Regions from separate parts of the Streptosporangium sp. NPDC051022 genome, predicted to be linked through region 1. Evidence: riboswitches for the same ligand, from Rfam matches in the RefSeq annotation. Region 1 holds a riboswitch; each other region holds the start of a gene.

Region 1 (4,932 bases):
GCGCGGCCTGGGTGGCGATCATGAAGGGGCGGAGATAGAGGCTGTGACCCGGGGTCGTGGGCACCCACTCACGGTCGGTCTGGACAAGGAGCTCCAGCGACTCGACGAACGTCTCCTCCGGAAGTTCCGGCATGGCCATCCGCAGCGCGGACTGGTTGAAGCGGGCGGCGTTCGCCTCCGGCCGGAAGGAGGCGATCGCGCCGTTCTCCTGACGGTAGGCCTTCAGCCCCTCGAAGAGTTCCTGGGCGTAGTGGAAGACCGCGGTCGCCGGGTCGAGGCTGAGCGGGCCGTACGGCGTGAGCCGCGCGTTGTGCCAGCCCTCCCCTTCCGTGTAGTCGATGGAGATCATGTGATCGGTGAAACTCTGACCGAACCCGGGATTCGCCAGTACCTGCTCGCGCTCGGCCGCGGTGCGAGCGTGGTCGGAGAGCTGCACGTCGAAGCTGAGCTTCTGAGCGGTGGTCATGACGGGGATCCTTCTCTTTGTGACGGACTGCACCTGAGTCCATTCTGCGATGGAGCAGGTAACGGGAAACTACTGCATCTATGCCGAAATCCGGCACTGTCGTTGGAGGGACGAACAAAAAAGACGCGTCCGGCGGCTCGGGTGAGCCGCCGGACGCGTCTGAGGTCGGGTAGGCGGCTTCTCAGCCGGCTACTCGGGCGGTGATGTCGTCGCCGATCTCGCGGGTGGTCCGGCCGGGGCCGGTCAGGCGCTCGACCAGGTCCTCGGCCACGGCCCGCTCCACCTTGGCGGACTCCTCGGCCAGGCCGAGGTGGTCCAGGAGCATGGCGACCGACAGGATCGTCGCGGTCGGGTCGGCCTTGCCCTGGCCCGCGATGTCGGGGGCGCTGCCGTGGACCGGCTCGAACATGCTGGGCGCGGTGCGGTCGGGGTTGATGTTGCCGCTGGCCGCCAGGCCGATGCCACCGGCGATGGCCGCGCCGATGTCGGTGATGATGTCGCCGAAGAGGTTGTCGGTGACGATCACGTCGAACCGCTCGGGCTGGTTGACGAAGAACATCGAGGCGGCGTCGATGTGGCTGTAGTCGGTGGTGACGTCGGGGTACTCCAGGCTGACCCGGTCGAAGGTGCGGGCCCAGAGGTCACCGGCGAAGGTGAGGACGTTGGTCTTGTGGACCAGCGTCAGCTTCTTGCGCGGCCTGCTGAGCGCCTTCTCGAAGGCGTAGCGGACGACGCGCTCGACGCCGTGGGCGGTGTTCAGCGACTCCTGGGTGGCGATCTCCTGCGAGGTGCCACGGCGCAGCACGCCACCGGCGCCCGCGTACAGGCCCTCGGTGCCCTCACGGATGACGACCATGTCGATGTCCTCGGGGCCGGACTTGCCCAGCGGGGTCTCGACGCCGGGGAAGAGCTTGACCGGACGCAGGTTGACGTAGTGGTCGAGCTCGAAACGGAGCTTGAGCAGCAGGTCGCGCTCCAGGATGCCCGGCGGGACGCTGGGGTCGCCGACCGCGCCGAGCAGGATCGCGTCGTATCCGCGCAACTCCTCCAGAACCGCCTCGGGAAGGACCTCACCGGTCTTGTGGTACCGCTTGGCACCCAGGTCGTAGGTGGTCGTCTCCACCTTCGTGCCGACGGCTTCCAGGACCTTCAGGCCCTCCGTGACGACCTCGGTTCCAATCCCGTCCCCGGGGATGACGGCCAGGCGAATGTTGCGCGAATCCATGCACGCACCTTACCGGTCCGTCTCGTGGAGCGAACACCAATCTCACCCATCGGACACATCTTCCTCTGACGAGGCATAAGAATTTTGTCCTATTTGCGATCTTTTGACCGTTTCGTTAAGGTCCTGGCCATTCGCATCGTCGCCTAATCCTCGCAGGCCACCCCCCTTTTCCGGCCTGCGCGGAGCCGGGGAACCACTTCCGGGATCCACGGGGCGTCCGGAGTCTTCACCTCCGCTTGCCGGAGCACGTCTCCTGCCGTCCCCCGCTGGATCCCTTGGGGCGAATCGGCGCTCTCGCGCGCCGTAGGGCGACCTTCACGTCCGAGCCCGACAGCTCACCCGGCCGGCCTTATGGAAGGAACGATCCTGACCGGCAAGACCTACCCCCGTGTCCTGACCCTGATCGTCACCGGCGCCACCGCGTTCGCGATCCCCACTCTCGCGATGGCCGACTCCGCGCTCGCGGCCTCCTCCCCCTCCCTCACGACAGCCGCCTTCCTCACCTCTCCCGCCCCCGGCCCCGTCGACTCCTCTCTCGCCCCCGTCATATCCCTCGCGCCCGCCGCCCTCACCGGCGCCGACGCCTCCGACGCCCCGGGGGCCGCCGAAACCCCGAAGACCACGAGGAAACCGTCCGCCCCCGCCTGGAAGAAGGCCCTGCAGTGGGCCATGTCCAAGCGCGGCACGCCGTACGTCTGGGGCGGCACCGGCAACGGAGGGTTCGACTGCTCCGGCCTGATGCTCCGCGCGTACGGCGCCGCCGGAATCCACCTGCCGCGGGTGGCCGCAGCGCAGTACTCCGCCTTCTCCAAGAAGATCGCCTGGAAGGACCTCCAGCCGGGTGACCTGGTCTTCTTCCACAACCTCGGCCATGTCGGCATGATCAGCAAGCCCGGGTACATGGTCCACGCCCCGAGCACCGGCGACGTGGTCAAGGTGGAGAAGCTGGGCGCGTGGCGCCGTGACAGCTTCGTCGGCGCCGTACGCCCCGACCCCAAGGGGGTCAAGCTCTCCATCGAACAGGCCAAGGAGGCCGCACAGGCCAAGCGGGCAGAACAGGCCGCACAAGCCGAGCGGGCCAAACAGGCCAAACAGGCTGAGCAGGCCCAGCAGGCCGTCCAGCCCGCACCGACCGCACCGACCACCCCCACCGATCAACCCGCGCCGACGACCGCCGCCCCGGCCCCGGCGCCCGCCACCGCCCCCTGACCCTCCGCCGGACGGGGCCTGTTCCGCGAATCCTCGCCTCCGGCGCAGAGCGGCGGAACGGGCCCCGGCCAGGGCGTCGGACAGGGCTCCGGCCAGAATCCGGGACGAGGCTTCCGCCGGGCGGACCGGCCGTACCGGCCAGCGAAGCGGATCAGCCGTGCCGGCCGGCGAAGATGACGTCCCAGGCCCGGCCGAGCGCGCGCGTGACGGCGCCCAGCAGCACCCCGCTGTCCCCCAGGCTGCTCGTGACCACGGTGGGACGCAGCGGACCCAGCTCGGCGATCCTGGCGGCGATGGAGTCGCCGAGAAGGTCGAGGTTACGGCCGACGCCACCGCTGAGCACCACGATCTCCGGATCGAGAACCGAGGCCACCGCGACGATCAGGTCGCCGATCCGTCGCCCCTCGGCCTCGACGACGGCCAGGGCCACGGGGTCTCCGGCCGCCGCGGCGCCGAAGACCTCCTTCGCCGTCTCCACCCGCGCCCCGGCCGCGCGTGCCGCGCGCACCACGCCGAGGGCGCCGACCGGGGTCTCGGTCGGTCCGTGCTCCAGCGCCTCCCTGCCGGGAACCGGATCCTCCCCGGTGGGCAGGTAGGAGACCTCCCCCGCGGCGCCGCGCGCCCCCGAGTACAGCTCGCCGTTGACGACGATGCCCATGCCGACACCGGTGCCGATGGACACCAGCGCGAAATGGGATCGTCCCTTGCCCTCGCCGTGCGCGTGCTCGCCCAGGGCCGCCAGGTTGATGTCGTTCTCGATGGTCACCTCGGTCCCCAGCGCCGCGCACAGGCGGTCCACCAGACCGGGGGTGCCCCAGCCGGGCAGGTTCGCGGCCAGGTGCAGCCGTCCCGTCTCGGGGTCGTACACGCCGGGACTGCCGACCACCGCGTGGGCGACGGAGGACCATCCGAGACCGGCCTCGGCCACCGCGGTCCGGGTCAGGCCCCGGACCGCGCGGACCAGCTCGTCCTCGGTACGCGCGTCGTTGCGTCCGTCCCTGCGCCCCACGAAGCGCCCCCGGAGGTCGGCCACCGCCACCCGGATCCAGTCGCGGCCGATGTCGACGCCCGCGACGTGCAGCACGGCGGCGTTCATGTCGTAGAGCGAGGTCACCGGGCCCGGCCGGCCGGAGACCTCGCCGACCAGGTGGACCAGGCCGTCCTCCTCAAGACCCGCCAGGGCGGCCGAGACGGTCGGCTTGGACAGGCCGGTGACCTTGGCCAGCTGGGCCCGTGAGGCCGGGCCGTGTTCGAGGAGCCGGTCAAGGAGGCGTCGCTCGTTCATCACCCGCAACAACCGTGGATTGCCGAGCCGGCCTCGCACTTCGCTCTCCTCAGTCCCGGGGTCCCAGGAAAAGGCTAGCCAACGTCCTTGACGGTAAATCGCCTTACTTACCAACCGGTGTCAGGATCGCCCGCGGCGGCCGGGACGCGGATCGGCGGATGTTCCGGCCACGAGCGCGGCGAGGGTACGACCTGTCAGAAACGCGTCGGGGCCCCGCCGTTGTCGCGGCGGTCCAGGGCGGTCTGGAGGGCCTGGGTGGCCTCGTCCTCGGTCTCTTCGGGACGGTTCCAGGGATACATGTCATACATGGTGCTTCTCATCTCGATCGCACAGGAGCAGGAGGAGATGGTCCGGATTCCGGTCACGAATCCGGGCCGGGCCTGAGATCGCGGATCCAGGTCGTGAATCGGCGACGCGGAGCCCGGGGCCGGCGAGCGCCAGCGCACCGCGGCGAGTTGCCGGCCCGCCCCTGTCAGGCCTCGCCGCGGCAGGTAATGAGTACGAGAACCTGGCGCATTTCATGCCATGTTACCTGCCGGTCAAGATGTCGTCTCGCCTGTTGTACAGATTTCTCACATGTTGAGACAACAGAGCATCCGGCGCCGCTCCCTCAAGATCCCGGGCGGGACGACGGGCACAACAACGAGGGCGCCCCCGAGCGCGGTGGCTCGGGAGCGCCCTCGAACGTCACGACGGCGACGCGGTGCGCCCGTCGCGCGGATCCTCGGCACGGTCCCGTGACGGACC
Region 2 (4,932 bases), on a different contig from region 1:
GACGCGCGGGAGATCCACTGGGACGCCAAGTGGGGTCAGGGCAAGCTCGTCCAGGAGATCTTCGAGGCGCTCGTCGAGCACACCCTCGTCCAGCCGACGTTCGTCATGGACTACCCGCTGGAGACCTCCCCGCTGACCCGTCAGCACCGGGACAACCCGCTCCTCACCGAGAAGTGGGACCTCATCGGCTTCGGCACCGAGATGGGCACCGCCTACTCGGAGCTGGTCGACCCGGTCGAGCAGCGCCGCCGTCTCACCGAGCAGTCCCTGCTGGCCGCGGGCGGTGACCCCGAGGCCATGCAGCTCGACGAGGACTTCCTCGCCGCGCTGGAGTACGCCATGCCGCCCACCGGGGGCATGGGCCTCGGTGTCGACCGTCTCATCATGGCCTTCACCGGCAAGAACATCCGCGAGACCATCCTGTTCCCGCTGGTCAAGCCGACGAGCTGAGCCCGTCCGGCGCGGCGCCCGGGACGCGGGCGCCGCGCCGGGACGGGAGTGTGGCGCCGGGGTGAGAAAGGCGATACCGCCCTGGGAACCCCGGCGTCCTGCGGGCGTGCCGCCGCCCTCGTTCCGCACACCTTCGCGTTGCCCGTTTTGTACAGTTTTGTACCGTGTCTGCGCTTTTTTGTACCGTGCCCGCGCCTTCGTTCCGGGCCGTTCGGAAGCCGCGGCCGGTTCCCCGTCCCACGGCCGCGCCCCGTCCTGCGGTCACTCCTCGTCTTATGGTCGTTCCCCGGCGGCCGCTCCCTGTCTTATGGCCACTTCCGACGGCCGTTCCCCGTCGTGTACGGCCGCGCCCCCGCCGTACGCCGGTCTGGTGTTCCGTGGATGCGTGCCTTTCGTGCCTCCCCGTACCTTTCGATGGCTTCATGTGCCTTTTCGGCACCGCCGGGCCGTACGGGGGCGCGGTCGTGTGCTCTGCGGCCGCGCGTTTCCCGGCTAGGCGGTTTCGGGCGGACGTTCCTCTGACGCGTGGGTTTCGGCGGGGTGGGTTTCGGGTGTGCCTTCGAGGCCGGTCATCAGCCAGTTCAGCGCCTTGGCGAACAGTTCGGCCGGAACCGCGGAGGGGTCGGCGCGGCGCTGGATCACCAGCCCTTCGAAGAGACCGATGATCACGGTCGCCACCGCGGTCGCCTCGTGGGACGTGTGGTGCGCGGCCACGAGGTGGGCGACGGCCGTACGGGGGGCCCACCAGCGGTTGGCCAGCCGGCCGAGCAATTCCGGCCGTGGCAGCGCGTAGCGCAGAAACTCCATTTCGAGCGCGCTCGACACCGTGTGTTGATCGGCTAGTTCCGCCAGATATGCGCCGAATGCCGCAAAATCGGGGACGTCGTCCTTCCATTGCGGGGGGATTCCGCCGCCCACGTCAAGGGGGTGGGGGACGTGCTCGTCGAAGACCGCGCGGAACAGGTCGTCTTTTCCGGTGAAATGAGAGTAGAGGGCGCCGACCGTGTGGCCCGCCCTGGAGGCGATCTCGTCCACCGAGGCCCCGGCGAAACCTTGTTCTGCGAAGACTTCGGCTGCGGCGGCCAGCAGGCGCCTGCGGGTGCGGGCCTTGGCTTGGTCCCGACTTAACCGTAAAGGCACCGACATATCATGAGTACTTCACGTAGCGCCCGCTATGTCAACAGCGCGTGCTACCTCTATGAAGAGCAGAACTTGACGACCTTTGAACAAGCCGTTTACCGTTCCTGGCGGGCGGCATTGATTCCAGACAACTCACGCCTCGGTCACAGGTGCGGGGGGAGCGACTCCAGATGGCATATCCCGAAGTGGATTCCCGTCGCGGCGACGGCCTCCTGAGCGTGGGCGAGATCGGCCTCAGCGACGAGGATCTCGTGTTGCTGGCGGAGCTCGCCAAGGGGGTCACCGTGGATCGGGTGGGCCGTCGTCTCGACATCAGCGGCCGGACGGTCCGGCGCAGGCTCCGCGGGATCTGCGACCGCATCGGTGTGGCGACGGCGATCGAAGCCGTGGCCTGGGCCGCCCGCAGACGGCTGATCTGAGCCTGTTCCGCGGAGTCCGGGCTTTCCTGCCCCTTGGGACTCTCGGCGCGGCCAGGTGCCTCTGAGCGCCGCGACAGGCCGTTCCGCGCCGGGAGGGCCGGGACAGCCGGGAGGGCCGCGGCCCGCTTCCGCGGGCCACGACCGGAAGCGCCTCAGTCGGCGATGCGCACGCCGCCCGCGAAGGGCCGGTTGTCGATCGTGGTGACGTGGACGACGTCACCGGTCTGCGGCGCGTGGACCATCAGGCCCGCGCCGATGTAGATCCCGACGTGGTGCAGGTCGCTGTAGAAGAAGACCAGGTCTCCGGGGCGGAGCTCGTTTCTGGAGACGTGGGTTCCGGCCGTCCACTGGTCGCCCGTGTAGTGCGGCAGGCTGATGCCGACCTTCTGGTAGGCCCACATCACCAGGCCGGAGCAGTCGAAGGTGCTGGGCCCCTCCGCGCCCCACACGTACGGTCTGAGCTGCTGGGTGAGGGCCCAGCGGGCGGCCTCGGCGGCCTTGCCCTCGCCCGTGATCGGCACGTTGATCCTGACCCGGCTGCTCCGGTTGCGGGCGGCCTGCGTGCGCACCTCGCTGAACAGGTCGCCCTCGACCCTCTTCACCAGGCGCTCGATCCTGGTGCGCCTGGCCCCCAGCTGGGAGAGGAGGGTGTTGACCTCGTCGGTGCGGGCCTTGGCACCGGCCTGGGCGCGCTTGGCGGTCTCGATCGCCTCGCCGATCTGGGCGACCTCCTGGCTCTGCTGCTGCTGGAGCGCGTAGTTCGTGGTCGCCTGGTCGAGGAAGGTCTCGGGGTTGGACGACTGGGTGAAGGCGAGCGCGGAGGCCAGGCCGCCCGCCATGTAGGTGCTCTGCGCCAGCAGGGTGGCCTTGGAGCGCCGGGTCTCCAGCTCCGCCTCGCTGACGGCGAGGGTCTTCTTGGCGCTCGCGGCGGCGCGCTGCGCCTCCTTGAGCTTGATCCGCCCGCCGTTGTACTGCTCGCTGAGCGTCTCGATCTCGGTGTGCAGTTTCTCGGCCTGCTTGGCGAGCTGCTGGAGGCTGGGCTTCGGTTCGGCGGTCGCCATCAGGGGAGTGCCGAGGACCAGGGAGGCGAACACCAGCCCGACGACCGTCATCCGGCGCGATAGCCCGCGCGTCACGTGTTCTCGATGGCGGGCATGCCTGCCCGCGCGCTCTCTCCCACGGTTGCGCGTGCGCTTCACCAACAGGCTCCTCTCTCGGCCGCCTGCCGGGTTAGCTGACGGGTTCGGGCCGGAGGCAGCCCTACCGTGCGCCGGTGGCGCTTCGGATTCACCCCGGGGGACTGGAGGGTGGGTCCCCGGCTCCCCATCTGCGGGGATTCGGCGGGTTCAGCACTTTACGTTGCTGACATCGAGCACGGACATTAGTGCAATTGGAGGTTCATGCTCAACCAGAACTGCAAAGCCGGTAGAGCTTTCACAACTGAAATGTCACGGGAAGGTCACGTCATTTCAAGATCGACATATGTGTCACGCAGGCCCCGGATCTTTCGGGCCCGTTCGCGTGAGAGGTCGTCGCAGGTCTGCGTTCCACGAGGGGATCGGACCGGGTGTACGGCCGGCGCGCCCGCCCCGCGGCGGCCGGTGGGCTGCCGCGTGTCATCCGGCGGATCCGAGGGGGGAGTTAAGGACGAGCCGTAAACAGACGCTGACGAGGACGTACGCTGATCGGTCATGGAGCAGGTAGCGGAGCAGTTTCCGGCGCGGGCCGTACGTGATTCCGGGGCGGTGGAACGACGGGCCGGAGACGGCGGCGGAGAGGCCGGCGCCGAGGTCGCGGGGGAGCGGTCGCCGGGCGGTCCGGGGGCCGGGACGGCGGTGGTCACGGTGCGCCGTGCCCGCACCCCGGACGTGCGCGCCATCCGGCGGCTCGTCGACACCTACGCCGGGGCGGGGCCGCGCCTGCTGGAGAAGGCCACGGTCACCCTGTACGAGGACGTCCAGGAGTTCTGGGTGGCCGACAGGGGCGGCGTCGTCGTGGGGTGCGGAGCGCTTCACGTCCTCTGGGAGGACCTCGCCGAGATCCGGACCGTCGCCGTCGACCCCGGATGCCGGGGGCTGGGCATCGGGCACCTGATCGTCTCCTCGCTTATCGGCACCGCGGGCGATCTCGGTCTGCGCCGGGTCTTCTGTCTCACCTTCGAGGTCGATTTCTTCGCCAGGCACGGATTCAAGGAGATCCAGGGGACGCCCGTCTCGCCCGAGGTCTACGCGGAACTGCTCGCCTCGTATGACGAGGGTGTCGCCGAGTTCCTTGACCTGGAGCACGTCAAGCCGAACACCTTGGGGAACACGCGAATGCTGCTTCATCTGACACGGCGGGACGCCTGAGTTGACTGTGGTGCTGACTGATCGGAAAGGTGACTGTTGATACCTATGTCGATACCTTGTGCACCAGCATGCATGTGAGTCTGACATGTGCCACATGCACAGTCGAAGTGAGGTGACGCGGTGAGCACCGGACAGCCGCCGTATCCGCAGGATGATCCCGACCGCGCACCGTCGGGTCATCCTCAATACGGACAGAATGCGGGTCGAGCCCCTGGCGAACTCGACCCCGATGTGACAGTCGTGGGATATCGATCCGAGAACACGGGACCGGGGCAGGCCCAGCCCGGCTACGGTCAGCAGGGCTACGGCCAGCAGGCCGGTTACGGGCAGCAGGCCGACTACGGCCAGCAGGCTTCCCAGCCCGGCTACGGCCAGCAGCAGGGTTACGGCCAGCAGGGCGGTACGGGCGCGTACGGCCAGCAGGCCTCCTCCCAGCCCGGTTACGGGCAGCAGGGCGACTACGGCCAGCAGGCTTCCCAGCCCGGCTACGGCCAGCAGCAGGGTTACGGCCAGCAGCCCGGGTACGGCCAGCAGGCCGCCTCCCAGCCCGGCTACGGGCAGCAGGGCGGTACGGG
Region 3 (4,932 bases), on a different contig from region 1:
CCTAGCCCTCCAGGTCCGCGGACAACCCTCCAGGTCCGCGGACAACCCTCCAGGTCCGCGGGCGACCGCGCCCCCTCGCGAGACCCACGTCGCGAGGGGGTTGCCGTTCCGGCGGCTACGTCGCCGTGAGCAGACGGCGTAGCCGCCGCTTGGCCCGGTAGCCGACGCGCAGCACGTTGGGCGGCACCTCGACGCGCAGGCGGGCGCGGCGCCGGGCCGCGGCGTACTGCGGGCCGTCGAGCAGGGACTTGGCGGGGACCAGGCGTCCGGAGCGGGCCTGGCCGACCAGGGCGACCATCCTGGAGACCCAGTCGCTGTCGCTTTCCGGGTGGAAGTAGTTCGCCCGGCACCAGTCCTCGTCCGGCGTCAGGAAACGGCCTTCGGACAGGTCGTCCAGGGTGCCGAGCAGGCCGCTGCCCTCGAAGACCAGGTTGATCATCTCGGCGCTGACGCCGAAGTCGGACAGCACCAGCTGGGGTACCGACTGGGCGATGGCCTCCAGCGCGGCGGTCGAGCTGACGGTGACGAATCCGGCGGCGTGGGCCAGGTGCTCGTGCATCGGGCCGACCGCGAAACGCACCGCGCCGGGGCGGACCTGCCCGCCGTCGGCCAGGGACTGCCACAGCCGCTGGTAGTGGTGGCGTTCGTTGTGGGTCTGGCGTTCGTTGTCCAGCGCGCGGAGCTTGACCACCACGTCCAGGTCGGGGCGGCGCTCGGCCAGCGTGGCGAGGGCGAGCAGGATCCGCTCGCGATCCTCCCTGCGCTTGGGCACCTTGGCCTGGGTGGCGAACACCACGCGGTTGCGCGGCCCCGTGACGGGGACCTCCGCGCCGTTGTGGAGGAAGGGCAGCCGGGTGAGGCCGATGACTCCGCCGCCGCCCAGCCGCTCGGCCACCGCCGAGAACTCCTCGACCTCACGCCCGCTGTGCAGGACGAACAGGTCGCATCCGCTGCGGAAGAGCCACGCCTTCTCGGTCGCCGGGATGGAGATGCCCGGCAGGCCCGACACGAAGACCGGCCTCGGCTCGAGTCCCGTCAGCACCTCGCCGACCAGCACGTCCACCACGGGCCCGGTGCAGGCGGCCAGCACCACGTCGGGCCTGAAGCGCTCCGCGGTCCGGCGCAGGGCCCGGGCGGACAGCACGGGCGGATCGGCGGCCGCGCCGGCCACGGCCGCGTGGATCTGGGCCGGGGAGGGCGTGATGGGGGTGCGGACCACCGTCAGCTCCGCCGTACAGCCGGAGGGCAGGCCCTCCAGCAGGTAGGCGGCCCACTTCAGGTAGGAATCCGAGTCGGCCACGGCCAGGACCTTCAACCTGTGACTCCAGTGTCGTGATGGGCGAACATCGAAAGGTGGGAACGGAGGGCGGGCGCCGCCTGGGCGGTCCACCACTCGTCGGGGACGTCCACGGTCTCCACGACGACGCCGCGGGCCGACAGCAGGACGCGCAGCGAGGTCACCGCGGTCGACGGCAGGCTCAGCACGCGCTGCTGCGCGCCCAGGCCCCGCAGGGTCATCTCGGCGGGGGCCCCGCCGTCGTAGACGGTGATCCCGGGCTGTTCCCCGACCCGGGCGAGGTCGTGGGGGTCCTCCCGGCGGTGCGGGAAGTAGGCCACCGGCCCGGCGGAGCCGAGTCCGGCCAGCCAGGTGAAGTAGCGGTCACGGTGGATGAGGCCGTTGCGGACCAGTGAGGTGCCGAGGACGACGGTGCGTTCCTCGGGACCCGGCTTGCGCATGGGCTGCGAGCGGAGCCAGCCGAAGTCGTGGGTGACCAGCTCGGCCCCCCTGTCGCGTACGGCCTGCGCCAGCTCGGCGGGGACCGGCAGCGCCGTGAAGATCGACAACCGGCCCGACCTCGCCGCGGCCCGCAGCCGCAGGCCGGCGGCGGCGCCGAGGGCGGTCCGGAGGAGGCCCGGAGTGGCCCTGGCACGCAGCAGGGGCGTCCAGGGGCGCCCGGTGAGCAGTTCCAGCAGCCTGATCGTGGCCAGCCCGTCGTCGACGATCACGATCCGTCCCGGGAGGGCGGTGAGCAGGGCGGCCTGGACCTTGCCGGAGAAGGCGTCGCCGACCGCCCAGCCGGCGCCCCGGCGGGGTCTGGGCATCTCGGGCTCCGGCGTGGTCACCTCGAGGCCGGCGGGCAGGCCGAGCCGGATGACCTCACGACGGGTGACGACCAGCGGGCGAAGCTTGGCCCGGGGCACCACCCGGGCGTGGGCGCCGAGCAGCCCGGCATGGTATGCCTCCACGGCGCAGAGCATCTGCAGCGGGGACTCCACCCATGCGACGGCCGAACCCTGCTCCCGCGCGTGGTCTCGACCGTCCTCCACGCCGGGCGATGACCCGTTCACGACTGCCTCACCGTAACCGGGATGTCTTACACGCCCGGGAACTCCGGGTGAACACCCGAATACACGCACTTGCGCGGTCGACTCTCGCCGATCCACGACGGCGTGCGAGACCGTTTCGCACACCACCCCCTCCCTCGGAGGAACCCAGGTCATGCGGACCGCCGACACCATCCCCGACCTCACCGGTTCCACCACGATGGTCACCGGCGCCGACAACGGGATCGGGCCGCCGACCGTCCTGCGCCCGGCCGGAGCCGGAATCCCGACCCCGCGGGACACCGACCGCGGGTAAAGGACGATCACTTTTACCCGGCGGAGAGCCGGGTCAGCCAAAAGATCTACGTTTACCTTGGGGCGGATCATCCGGGACGACGGTAACCACCCGTCCCGTTTCTGGTTGACCGCATGAAAAGCCCTGTGTCATAGGGATTTTCGGCGTCGAATCAAAGATCGGCGCGGGCGCGGGATCGGCACGGCCCGGCTGATCGTCCCGCTCGTTTCACACCTATTCCCAAGCCATGGCAATGTGTCGGACTTGTAATCGTCTGTCCGGTTCACGTACGTTCAACGAATTCGTGGTGAGCACCTAGACCTTCGCAGGTCAGCCCATTACGAGCACATTGCCCGACCGTGTTCGCCAGGCGGATCTTCCGCCCGATGAACACGGCCGCCGAATCCAGGAGCCTCACGGGAAAGCCCGCGAGTCTCAGGGAACCGGGGAACCACTTTTTTGGGGTGAATCAGCGCGATCACGCGCCGTAGGGCACTTCCCAGCCCGAACCCGTCAGCTAACCCGGTAGGCGGCATGGAAGCGAAGCAAGGAGTTAGTCTCTTATGGCCAAGCACCGCCTTACCACCACCCCCAAGACGCACTACCTGGCCCGAATCATCCTGGGAACTTCCATCGCCCTCGCGGGCGGAATCGTCGCGGGACCCGCAGCCCTGGCGGACGCCCCGGCCCACGGCCCCATCAGCGCCCCTCCCGCGGAGAGCGCCAACACCGCCCAGAACGTCAGTGTCGTCAAGACCGCCGCCGAGGCGAAGGCCGAGAAGCAGCCCAGGGTCACCGCACAGCAGGTCCTGGACCTCGCCTCGCAGCAGATCGGCATCAGCGAGAACGCCCAGGGCGGCGGGACCAAGTTCCAGTCCTGGTACATGTCCACCGAGCGCGCCAAGGAGACCACCGCCCGCGACGGCGGCCGCATCCGGGACTACGCCAACGCCCCCTGGTGCGCGATGTTCGTCTCCTGGGTCGGCGAGCACGCCGGCATCCGTCCCACCATGGGCTGGGACGCCTACACCGTCACCCACGCCAAGTGGTTCAAGGAGAACGGCCACTGGGGCACCACTCCCAAGCCCGGCGCGGTCGTCTACTTCGACTGGCAGCGCGGCAAGGACCTCGACGGGATCGACCACGTCGGCTTCCTGAAGAAGGACAACGGCGACGGCACGATCACCACGATCGAGGGCAACACCGGCAACGGCAAGGTCGAGCAGCGCGTCCGCCCGACCTCCCAGGTCGTCGGCTACGGCTACCCGGCCTACAGCGAGTGACCACCGCTCGCCGTACCGGCTGACCCCCGCATCCGGAAAAGGGGCACGACTCATCCGAGCCGTGCCCCTTTCGGCGTTCCGGTCGCCTGTTGCGCCTCATGTTATGGGAGCGCTCCCAAAGGTTCCCATGCCCCTTTTGTCGCTTATATGCTGCTACATCCCCCGGCGCGCCACAGGATATAACGGTTGAGTTTCGGCGTATTGACGTTTCGGTTGCCCGTCGTCCACTCTTCGTGGGAGCGCTCCCAAAACATTGAGGAACCACCCCGTCGCGGGGTCGCGGTCGTCGGGGACCCGCGCCGCGGCGGCACCTCCCACCGATTCGGGCGACCACCTGAGAGGGGTCCGGAATGTTGAACAAGAGGCGGCACGGCAGGCTCGCCGCGGTCACGGTGGTGGCGGCCACCGCACTGGCCGTGGCCTCGTGCAGTTCGGGCGGTTCGGGCGAATCCGCCGCCCCCGCGCCGAGCGGCTCCGCCGCGGCCGAGCCGGTGACCGTCACCGTGCACACCTTCGGCGGCGGCGAGAACTTCGGCTACGACAAGGCCGTCGAGACGTGGAACGCCGCGCATCCGAACATCCAGGTCAAGTACCAGAACCTGACCGACCGCTTCGAGGACGTCTACCTACCCCAGCTGCTCCAGCGCCTGCAGGCGGGCAGCGGCGCCGCCGACATCATCGCCCTGGACGAGGGCGCGATGGGACTGATGAAGGCCAGGCCGCAGTTCTTCACCGACCTCGGCGAGTACGGCCTCAACGACCGCAAGGCCGACTTCCCCGCGGCCAAGTGGGACAACGGCGTCAACGCCGAGGGCAAGCTGTTCGCCCTCGGCACCGACATCGGCGGCATGACCATGTGCTACCGGACGGACCTGTTCAAGAAGGCGGGCCTGCCGACGGACCGCGAGGAGGTCGGCAAGCTCTGGCCCGACTGGAACGCCTTCATGGAGGTCGGCAAGAAGTTCCAGGCCGCCAACCCCGGCAAGGACGACCCCAGGTTCCTCGACGGCCCGAACACGCTCTACAACG

The links. A riboswitch is a leader RNA that binds a small molecule or an ion and turns the genes downstream of it on or off. The one in region 1 is predicted to bind cyclic di-AMP.
Region 2: another riboswitch for cyclic di-AMP. It lies ahead of AB0N02_RS17540 (NlpC/P60 family protein); the one in region 1 lies ahead of AB0N02_RS39965 (NlpC/P60 family protein).
Region 3: another riboswitch for cyclic di-AMP. It lies ahead of AB0N02_RS10270 (CHAP domain-containing protein); the one in region 1 lies ahead of AB0N02_RS39965 (NlpC/P60 family protein).

The regions. Positions count from the first base shown of each region.
Region 1 covers NZ_JBFBCF010000038.1:25,301-30,232, reverse strand. The annotation lists gene AB0N02_RS39975 (branched-chain amino acid aminotransferase) at 1-466, opposite strand, end outside; gene AB0N02_RS39970 (3-isopropylmalate dehydrogenase) at 648-1,691, opposite strand; cyclic di-AMP (ydaO/yuaA leader) riboswitch at 1,837-2,055, shown strand; gene AB0N02_RS39965 (NlpC/P60 family protein) at 2,043-2,900, shown strand; gene AB0N02_RS39960 (ROK family transcriptional regulator) at 3,052-4,185, opposite strand.
Region 2 covers NZ_JBFBCF010000009.1:87,292-92,223, reverse strand. The annotation lists gene lysX (bifunctional lysylphosphatidylglycerol synthetase/lysine--tRNA ligase LysX) at 1-450, shown strand, start outside; gene AB0N02_RS17550 (helix-turn-helix domain-containing protein) at 943-1,596, opposite strand; gene AB0N02_RS17545 (LuxR C-terminal-related transcriptional regulator) at 1,761-2,009, shown strand; gene AB0N02_RS17540 (NlpC/P60 family protein) at 2,162-3,145, opposite strand; cyclic di-AMP (ydaO/yuaA leader) riboswitch at 3,214-3,362, opposite strand; gene AB0N02_RS17535 (amino-acid N-acetyltransferase) at 3,845-4,357, shown strand; gene AB0N02_RS17530 (RDD family protein) at 4,598-4,932, shown strand, end outside.
Region 3 covers NZ_JBFBCF010000004.1:227,068-231,999, forward strand. The annotation lists gene AB0N02_RS10250 (polysialyltransferase family glycosyltransferase) at 1-5, shown strand, start outside; gene AB0N02_RS10255 (DUF6716 putative glycosyltransferase) at 116-1,300, opposite strand; gene AB0N02_RS10260 (hypothetical protein) at 1,312-2,349, opposite strand; gene AB0N02_RS10265 (hypothetical protein) at 2,501-2,641, shown strand; cyclic di-AMP (ydaO/yuaA leader) riboswitch at 3,008-3,167, shown strand; gene AB0N02_RS10270 (CHAP domain-containing protein) at 3,184-3,903, shown strand; gene AB0N02_RS10275 (ABC transporter substrate-binding protein) at 4,254-4,932, shown strand, end outside.